DNA from 3 places in the Bradyrhizobium sp. CCBAU 53340 genome. Region 1 is predicted to be linked to each of the others. Evidence: predicted binding sites of a transcription regulator. Region 1 holds the regulator's gene; each other region holds the start of a gene.
The links. The regulator PhoB, encoded in region 1, activates phosphate uptake and scavenging genes when phosphate is short. The targets are predictions, from matches to a motif close to TGTCATNNANCTGTCAT.
Positions count from the first base shown of each region.

Region 2: a site for PhoB is predicted at 1,447-1,463, ahead of ugpB (sn-glycerol-3-phosphate ABC transporter substrate-binding protein UgpB). Genes of this name have one in related genera too.
Region 3: a site for PhoB is predicted at 1,628-1,644, ahead of XH89_RS11850 (UDP-2,3-diacylglucosamine diphosphatase). Genes of this name have one in related genera too.

Region 1 covers NZ_CP030055.1:7,477,935-7,481,207, reverse strand. Annotated here, with positions in the region: gene pstB (phosphate ABC transporter ATP-binding protein PstB) at 1-641, shown strand, start outside; gene phoU (phosphate signaling complex protein PhoU) at 653-1,369, shown strand; gene phoB (phosphate regulon transcriptional regulator PhoB) at 1,384-2,097, shown strand; gene XH89_RS35475 (GcrA family cell cycle regulator) at 2,188-2,700, opposite strand; gene XH89_RS35470 (aspartate aminotransferase family protein) at 3,157-3,273, shown strand, end outside.
Region 2 covers NZ_CP030055.1:114,838-118,110, reverse strand. Annotated here, with positions in the region: gene ugpB (sn-glycerol-3-phosphate ABC transporter substrate-binding protein UgpB) at 76-1,392, opposite strand; gene XH89_RS00515 (CaiB/BaiF CoA-transferase family protein) at 1,782-2,984, opposite strand; gene XH89_RS00510 (organic hydroperoxide resistance protein) at 3,157-3,273, opposite strand, start outside.
Region 3 covers NZ_CP030055.1:2,526,229-2,529,501, reverse strand. Annotated here, with positions in the region: gene XH89_RS11855 (glycosyltransferase family 1 protein) at 1-778, opposite strand, end outside; gene XH89_RS11850 (UDP-2,3-diacylglucosamine diphosphatase) at 792-1,604, opposite strand; gene thiD (bifunctional hydroxymethylpyrimidine kinase/phosphomethylpyrimidine kinase) at 2,002-2,841, opposite strand; gene XH89_RS11840 (PAS domain S-box protein) at 3,095-3,273, shown strand, end outside.

The DNA of each region.
Region 1 (3,273 bases):
CCGGCTGCGGCAAGTCGACCCTGCTGCGCATCTTCAATCGGATGTATGATCTCTATCCGGGCCAGCGCGCTAGCGGTCAGCTGATGCTCGATCAGACCAACATTCTCGATCCCAAGCTCGACCTCAACCTGCTGCGCGCCCGCGTCGGTATGGTATTCCAGAAGCCGACGCCGTTCCCGATGACGATCTACGAGAACATCGCCTTCGGCATCCGGCTCTATGAGAAGATCTCGAAATCCGAGATGGACGACCGCGTCGAGAAGGCGCTGCGCGGCGGCGCGCTGTGGAACGAGGTCAAGGACAAGCTCAATGCCTCCGGCCTGTCGCTCTCCGGCGGCCAGCAGCAGCGCCTCTGCATCGCCCGCACCGTCGCGGTGCGGCCCGAGGTGATCCTGTTCGACGAGCCGTGCTCGGCGCTCGACCCGATCTCGACCGCCAAGGTCGAGGAGCTGATCCAGGAGCTGTCCGAGAACTACACGATCGCGATCGTCACCCACAACATGCAGCAGGCGGCGCGCGTCTCCGACAAGACTGCCTTCATGTATCTCGGCGAGCTGATCGAGTTCGACGACACCAGCAAGATCTTCACGTCGCCGTCCGACCGGCGCACGCAGGATTACATCACCGGCCGGTTCGGCTGAGGAGACAGGACATGGGTTCTGAACATACCGCAAAAGCCTTCGACACCGACCTCCAGGAGCTCACCCGCCTGGTCGCCGAGATGGGCGGCATCGCCGAGCGCATGATCGTCGATTCCGTCGACGCGCTGATCCGCCGCGATGTCGCGCTCGGCCAGCGCGTCGTTACCATCGACGCCGAGCTCGACGCGCTGCAGAAGAAGATCGAGGAGCGCGCCGTGCTGACCATCGCGCGCCGCCAGCCGATGGCGGTCGATCTGCGCGAGATCGTCGGCGCCATGCGCGTTGCGACCGATCTCGAACGGATCGGCGACCTCGCCAAGAACATGGGCAAGCGCGTCGCGGCGCTGGAGACGGATTTCCATCCGCTCAAGCTGTTCCGCGGCCTGGAGCACATGACCGACCTCGTGCAGCAGCAGGTCAAGTCGGTGCTGGACGCCTATGCCGCGCACGATCTGCCGGCGGCGATGGCGGTGTGGAAGGGCGACGAGGAAGTCGACGCCATCTGCACCTCGCTGTTCCGCGAGCTCCTCACCTACATGATGGAGGATCCGCGCAACATCTCATTCTGCATCCATCTGATGTTCTGCGCCAAGAACATCGAGCGGATCGGCGACCATGCCACCAACATCGCCGAGACGGTGTTCTACATGATCGAAGGCCAGGCCATCACCGACAAGCGGCCGAAGGGCGACATGACGACCTTCGCCACCACGGTCCCGAATACTTAAGGAGCGACGAGCCCATGGGCGCACGCATTATGGTTGTTGAGGACGAGGAAGCTCTCACCGAGCTTCTCCGCTACAACCTCGAGGGCGACGGCTATGACGTCGAGACGGTGATGCGCGGCGACGACGCCGACACCCGCCTCAAGGAGCACATCCCCGATCTGATCGTGCTCGACTGGATGCTGCCGGGGCTCTCGGGCATCGAGCTGTGCCGCCGGCTGCGGACCCGGTCCGACACCAAGCAGCTGCCGATTATCATGCTCACCGCGCGCGGCGAGGAGAGCGAGCGGGTGCGGGGACTTGCCACCGGCGCCGACGATTACATCGTCAAGCCGTTCTCGGTGCCCGAGCTGCTCGCCCGCGTGAAGGGCCTCTTGCGGCGCGCCAGCCCCGAGCGGCTCGCCACCGTGCTCGCTTTCGGCGACATCGAGCTCGACCGCGAAAAGCGCCGCGTGGCGCGCTCGGGCCGGCCGATCGATCTCGGCCCGACCGAATACCGCCTGCTGGAGTTCTTCCTCGAACATCCGGGCCGCGTGTTCTCGCGCGAGCAGCTGCTCGACAGCGTCTGGGGCCGCGACATCTATATCGACGAGCGCACCGTGGACGTCCATATCGGCCGCCTGCGCAAGCTGCTCAATCTCGGCCGCGAGCAGGATCCGATCCGCACCGTCCGCGGTGCCGGCTATGCGCTCGACGATCGCTTTGCCAAGGCAGAGCAGACGTCAAGCTAGCGGCACTCATGCCAAACAAAAAAGCGCGCCCAGTGGCGCGCTTTTCTTTTTGTCCCGGCCCGGGCCGGGACAATGTCGTCTCAGCAATGCTCAGCGCGTGCTCGGCTTGGCCGGCGCGCGGCGCCGATCGGCGGCCGGCTGATAGGCGACACGCGAGTGCTGGGCGCAGTAGGGCAGGCCGGACAGTGCCTTGCCGCCGCAGAAGAAGAAATCCGGGCTCGAGGGGTCGCCGACCGGCCAGTGGCAGGTCGCCTCGTTGAGTTCGAGCAGCGAGAGCCGCTGGCTCATCGGCACCACGTTGTCATAGGTAACGGGTTCGGCTTCGACCTCGACCTCGAAGGCCTGCGCCAGCGCGGTGTTGCCGCGCGCCATGGGGCGGCTCACCCGCATCATGTGCTGCGCGGGACGCGCCTTGCGCGGCCGCGGAGCTGCCGATGAGGGGCTCTTGGCCCGGCCGGACAGGCCGAGCCTGTGCACCTTGCCGATCACGGCGTTGCGGGTGACATTCCCAAGCTCAGCGGCGATCTGGCTGGCCGAAAGTCCGGCCTCCCAGAGCTTTTTCAGCTGCTCGACGCGATCGTCGGACCAGGTCAAAACCGTCATTGCACCCTTTCCTTCGCCGCGCGCCGCCATCCTGGGGCGGCACGACGAATGCCTAAGTCTCGAAAAACCCGTGCCGCCAGAATCCCTTAAGGCTCGCCGGGCGCACCAGATGCGCCCGAACGTTTACGCCGGTACATGAGGACTTATGGGATCAGAACCGCTGCACGAGATGTCGTATCTGACAAGCCAAACGCTACAATATGGCGTGACTCACGCGCAAGAGTCCGCCGACTCGCTTCCACATGTTCCGTGGCGAAAATCCCGCAAAATCGCCACCGCAAGACTACGGAATCAGCGTTTCGCGAGGCTTTCCGGGCGGCATTGACACCCGTTTCACCAGGCCTAAGATAGTCGTGCGTGCCGCCCTTAAAAGGCGGCACGTTTCGTTTTCCGGGCCGGTCAATGGTGCGTTGCGCAATGCACACATTGTCCGTCCGCAACAATCAAGTGATCGTCATGACCAACAGCGCAGCGCCGCATTTGCTCCCCGTTTTCGCCAGAGCCGACATCGGTTTTGAGCGCGGTGAAGGCGTCTGGTTGATCGCAACCAACGGCGATCGCTATCTCGATTTC
Region 2 (3,273 bases), 370 kb from region 1:
CCCCGCCTCATCTCGAGAGATCGTGTCGTGCGAGATCGTGGCTGCGGAAGGGCCGCAGCCACGATTGAAGCGGCCTTACTTGGTCGCGGTCCGCTCGAATTGACGGAGCATCTGATTGCCGCGCGAGACCGCGGCATCGAGCGCCGCCTTGGCCGGCTTCTTGCCGGCGAGCGCCGCTTCGATTTCCTCGGACCAGACGTCGCGCATCTGAACCATGCCGCCGAAGCGCAGGCCGCGCGAATTCTCGGTCGGCGGCTTGTTGGTGAGCTCCTTCAGCGGCACTTCGAGGATCGGATTCTTCTCATAGAAACCCGACGCCTTGGTCTTCTCATAGGCCGCCTTGGTGATCGGCAGGTATCCCGAGACTTCATGCAGATAAACCTGACGATCGGTATCGGAGAGGAAGGTGAAGAACTTCGCGATGCCCTTATATTCCTCGGCCGACCGGCCTCCCATCACCCACAGCGAAGCGCCGCCGATGATGGAGTTCTGCGGCGCGTCCTTGGCGTCCGGGAAGTACGGCATCGCAACCGCCGTATAGTTGAACTTCGCGTTGGCCTTGACGTTCGGATAGAACGCCGAGGACGTCATATAGAGACCGCATTCACCGGAGGTGAAGCGACCTTCGCCGGTGTTGGTGCGGCCCGAATAATCGTAGCTCTTGTCTTTCTGGAGCTCGACGAGGTTCTCGAGCAGCTTGGTCTCGAGCGGGTTGTTGAAGTCCAGCACCGTGTCGAAACCGTCGAGGCCGTTGGCCTTGGAGCCGATCGCGACGTTGTGCCACGCCGAGAACTGCTCGATGAAGCCCCAAGTGACCCAGCTCGACGAGAAGCCGCAGGTCGGGCTCGTCGCGTGCAGCTTCTTGGCGTCTTCGAACACTTCCGGCCAGGTCTTGGGCGGGTTTTCGATGCCGGCCTTCTTCAGCGCGTCGAGGTTGACCCACATCACCATGCTCGACGAGTTGAAGGGGAAGGAGAGCATCTCGCCCTTCGCGGTAGAGTAATAGCCCGTGATCGCGGGCAGGTAGGACTGCGGATCGAACTTCTCGCCCTGCTCCTTCATCAGATCGGACACCGGCTTGATGGCGCCCTTGGCTGCCATCATGGTCGCGGTGCCGACCTCGAACACCTGCATGATGCCCGGCGCGCTGCCGGCGCGAAACGCCGCGATGCCCGCGTTCAGCGTATCGGCATAGCTGCCCTTGAAGGTGGGGATGATCTTGTAGTCGCTCTGCGACGCGTTGAAATCGTTCGCGAGCTTGACCACGACATCGTTGTTCGGGCCCGTCATCGCGTGCCACCATTGGATTTCGGTCACGGCCAGTGCCGGCGAAGCCGTCATGCCGACAGTGAGTGCAACAGCGGCAGCTGTCCCAAGAAATCGAAGAGCCATCAAGAAAACCTCCCTCAGCCGTCAATAAAGAAGCGCTTGCGCTAGCAGCGCCATATGACGTTCACATGACTGTGTAAGCGGCCGAAACGAAAGCGGCAAGCGCTGGAAAAGGGAAGCCATCAAATAGGCGGAGGCGGCGCGCGCGGCCTGCTTCGTTCGCGGCGCACATGTGTGCCCGCGCCGCACTGCGGAATCGCGTGATGTCAGGACGATGGGGCCGCGGGCTCGAAAACCCCTCCCGCTTGCGGGAGAGGTCGCGCGTAGCGCGGGTGAGGGCTTTCTCCTCTAGGGGATTGTCCCGCCGTGGAGATACCCTCTCCCCGACCCTCTCCCGCAAGCGGGAGTGGGAGCGCACCTGCGCTGCCGCTCGGTCTTGTTCTGATCGCGTCCTAGCGCTTGCGCTCGGGCCCACAGACCGTGCCCTTGGCGATCATCGCGTCGATCTCCGCCTTTGAGTAGCCGAACTCGCCCAGCACCTCCTGGGAGTGCTGGCTGAACTTCGGCGGCAGCCGACGCAGGCTCGGCTTGCTGCGGTCGAGCCGGATCGGCGAGGCCACGCCCTTGTACCAGTCCTTCTCGATGACATCGCCGCGGGCGATCGTGTGCGGGTTGGTCAGCGCCTGGTCGATCTTCTGCACGGGGCCTGCAGGCAGGCCGGCGGCGAGCAGGCGATTGCACAGCGGCTCGGCCTCATGCTGGCTGAACACCGCGGCAAGCACTGCGCGCAGCGCCTCGCGATTGGCGATGCGGTCCTTGTTGCGGGCAAAGCGCGGATCGGTGCCGAGCTCGGGCTTGCCGATTTCCTTGGCGAGCTTGCGGAAGGTGCCGTCATTGCCGACGCCGATGAAGATGTTGTCGGTCTTGGTCGGGAAGATGGCGTAAGGCACGAGGTTGGGATGCTCGTTGCCGGTGAGGCCGGGCGGCTTGCCGTGCATGAAATAATTCGCGGTGTGCGGATGCATGATGGCAAGGCCGGTTTCGTACAGCGTCGTCTCCAGGAACTGGCCCTTGCCCGAGCGCTGCCGCTCCGACAGCGCCATCAGGATGCCGATCGCCGCGTAAAGGCCGGTGGTGATGTCGACCAGCGGCACGCCGATCCGCATCGGGCCACTCTCGGCCGATCCGGTCGCCGCGATCATGCCGGTCATGGCCTGGATGATGGCGTCATAGCCGGGATTGCCGCCGCGTGGGCCGTCGGCGCCGAAGCCGCAGATCCGGCAATGCACGAGGCGCGGGAATTTCTCGCTGAGCACCTCGTTGCCGATGCCCCATTTCTCCAGCGTGCCCGGCTTGAAATTCTCGATCAGGACGTCCGCCGTCTCCAGCATCTTGAGCAGCACGACACGGCCGCCCTCGGAAGCGAGGTCGAGGCCGATCGAGCGCTTGTTGCGGTTGATGCCGATGAAATAGGCCGCATCGTCCTCGTGGAAGGGAGGCCTCCATTCACGCACCTCGTCGCCCGCCGGCGGCTCGACCTTGATCACGTCGGCGCCATGGTCGGCGAGGATCTGGGTGCAGTAGGGACCACCGAGCACGCGCGTGAGATCGATGACGCGCAGTCCGCTCATTGCGCCCAATGCCGCTTCAGTCATGCCTTCGCTTCCCCTGTATCGATATTGATCACAGGCCTAGCGAGGTTCGTGCGCGCCAGCAATGGCTTGCCGCGTGGGGGCGTATGCGTCGCCGCGCAATCCCGCGGCGTGGGAAATCTCGCGGAAGCGGCCGGCCCGAGGGGGATCCCGGGCCAGCCAATTCACCGGCCGATCAGACGACCGTCAGGCGAACGTCGACATTGCCGCGCGTCGCGTTGGAGTACGGGCACACCTGGTGCGCCTTCTCGACCAGCGCCTCGGCATCCGCGCGGGACAGGCCCGGCAGCGA
Region 3 (3,273 bases), 2.8 Mb from region 1:
CGAGCAGGACCAGGCCGAACGTATCGGTCTTGCTCGGAAACACGAAGACGTCGGCGGCGGCGTAGATGTCGGCCAGTTCCTCGCCGTGCTTTTCGCCCAGGAAGATCGCCTCGGGATAGGCCTCTTCCAGCACGTTGCGCGCCGGCCCGTTGCCGACCACCACCTTGGTGCCGGGCAGATCGAGGTCGAGGAACGCTTCCAGATTCTTCTCCACCGCGACGCGGCCGACCGAGAGAAACACCGGGGCCGGCAGGCAGAGATCGACGGCGCGAGGATGGAACAGATGCGTGTCGACGCCGCGCGGCCACAGCACGACATTGTCGAAGCCGCGCTCGCTGAGCTCCCGGGCCAGCGCCGGCGTTGCCGCCATCACCGCCTGGCTCGGGCTGTGGAAACGGCGCAGCGCCCGCCAGATCAGCGAGCCCGGAACCGGCACGCGGGCGCGGACATATTCGGGAAAACGGGTGTGGAAGCTGGTCGTGAACGGCAGTCTGCGCTGGCGGCAATAGCGGCGGACCATCAGGCCGATCGGCCCTTCGGTGGCGATATGGATGCTGTCGGGGCGCGCTTCCTCGATCAGCCTCGCGATGCGCGCCGGGCGCGGCATCGCCAGCCGCACGTCGCGATAGCTCGGCATCGCGAAGGTGCGGAACGATTGCGGCGTCAGGAATGTGAACTCGACACCGAGTCCCTCGGCGGCATCAGCCAGCTTGGTCAGCGTCCGAACCACACCGTTGACTTGCGGGTGCCAGGCGTCGGTCGCGACCAGGATGCGCATCAAGCAGCTCTCGTCAGGCAGCTCTTGCCGCCACCTGCGGGACTTCCGCGGGTTTCCGCAAATGATCGGCCCAGGTGATGATCTCGAAATGGCCGTCGTCGTGCTCGACCAGCGCGGTGCAGCTTTCGACCCAATCACCGCAGTTCATGTAGCGGATGCCGTTCTCGTCGCGGATCACGGCGTAGTGGATGTGACCGCAGATCACGCCGTCGGCATCATGGCGCCGCGCTTCGGCCGAGAGCGCCTGCTCGAACGCGCCGATATAGTTGACCGCGTTCTTCACCTTCTGCTTGGCCCATTGCGACAGCGACCAATAGGGCACGCCGAACAGGCGGCGGAAGAAGTTGACGAAGCGATTCATCTGGATCGCGAAGTCGTAGGCCTTGTCGCCGAGATGGGCGAGCCAGCGCGCATTCTGCACCACGAGGTCGAAGATATCGCCGTGGATGACGAGATAGCGCTTGCCGTCCACGCCGGCGTGGACGGTGTTCTCGACGACGTCGATGCCGCCGAAATGGGTGCCGTAATAGTTGCGCAGGAACTCGTCGTGATTGCCGGGGACGTAGATGACCTTGGCGCCCTTGCGCGCCTTGCGCAACAGCTTCTGAACCAGGTCGTTATGCGATTGCGGCCAGTGCCAGCTCGATTTCAGCGCCCAGCCATCGACGATGTCGCCGACGAGATAGATCGTGTCGGCATCGTGGTAGCGCAGGAAGTCCAGCAACAGGTCGGCTTGCGAGCCGCGGGCTCCGAGATGGACGTCGGAGATGAACAACGTGCGAAAGCGCCGCTCCGGGCTCTCGTCACTCACATCGTAACTTCCCATGCGACAGCCTGTAACAATGTCCCGTGACAGGGGGATGACGATTGAACCTTTGAGGCACCCTCAGATACGAATCAGACCTTGCCTCGCCCTCCCCGCGAATATCAGCCGCATGCGACAATCAGGCGACATGGGGCGGCACGAGTTCACTCATGAACCGGGAAGCGACAAGCCGACCAACAGAGGGACGAACTCTTACCCTCCCTGGAGGGCCCTGGAGGGGGAGGGTCGATCGCGCGCAGCGCGAGCGGGGTGGGGTGATCTCTCAACACGGGCACGGTCGGATGCGGAGAAACCGTCACCCCACCCCGTCTCACATTTCGCTGCGCTCAATGTGAGCCGACCCTCCCCTCCAGGGGAGGGTGAGACAGCCGCGCCAAACGGATGAATCGCCGCTGCGTCAGTAAAACCTGTGGAAATGATGGATCGGTCCGTGGCCATGTCCGACACTGAAGCGGTCGGCGGCTGCGATCGCTGCGCTGATCCAGCTCTTGGCGTTGCGCACGGCCGTCTCGAGATCCTCGCCCTTGGCAAGGCCCGCCGCGACCGCCGAGGACAACGAGCAGCCGGTGCCGTGGGTATTGCGGGTGGCGACGCGCGGCGCGGCGAGCGCGATCGTGTGATGGGCGCTGACGAGATAGTCGATGCTCTCGCTGCCCTCGCCGTGCCCGCCCTTGATCAGGACCGCACGGCAGCCGAGCCCGAGCAGACGGCGCCCCTGGCCTTCGATCTCGGCTTCGCTTCGCGCGACCGGCTCATCGAGCAGTGCGGCCGCCTCCGGCAGATTGGGCGTGATCACGGATGCGAGCGGCATCAGTTTCGCGCGCAAGGCTTCGACGGCCTCCGCAGCCAGCAGCCGGTCGCCCGAGGTTGCCACCATCACGGGATCGAGCACGACGTGGCGAGGCTTCCAGCGCGACAGCGCTGAGGCGATCGCGTCGATGCTGCCAGCCTGCGCCACCATGCCGATCTTTACTGCGCCGACGTCGAGATCGGCGAACACCGCATCGATCTGCGCGGTGACGAATGCAGCCGGCACGGCGTGAATGCCGGTGACGCCTTGGGTGTTCTGCGCCGTCAGCGCCGTGATCGCGGAGGCGCCGTAAACGCCGAGCGCGGCAAAGGTCTTCAGGTCGGCCTGGATCCCGGCACCGCCGCTCGAATCAGAGCCGGCGATGGTGATCGCCACAGGCGTGGTACGCTCGCTTGAAGAAGACCCGGTCATGATCTGTCCTGACATTGGCCTGTCCTAGCCTGCCCCCACGGCACCAGCAAGCCAGGCCGGCCGCTGGGTCCCCGCTCGCGCAGCCGCGAATCAGGCGAAATGGGCCGGCACCGCCCTGTCGTCCCGCGAGCGTGCATATCGCGCGAAATATGACCTCGGCATCACCCGGCCTTGGCGCGCTCCTCCAGATGGGTCGAAATATCAATTGATTCGCGGGCGACGCGATGTTGCGGACCGCTGCGGGCTGCAACCCTCTCGGGAACCGATCATGTGGGCCTATTTCGAACGCATCCTGGACTCCTCGATGTTCTCACCGCACGGCATCTGCCTGCTGTGGGAACCCGAGCTGATCTGGCTCCACGTCGTCTCCGACGCCAGCATTGCGATTGCCTATTTCTCGATCCCGTTTGCGCTGGCGATCCTCGTCACCAAACGGCGTGACCTCAA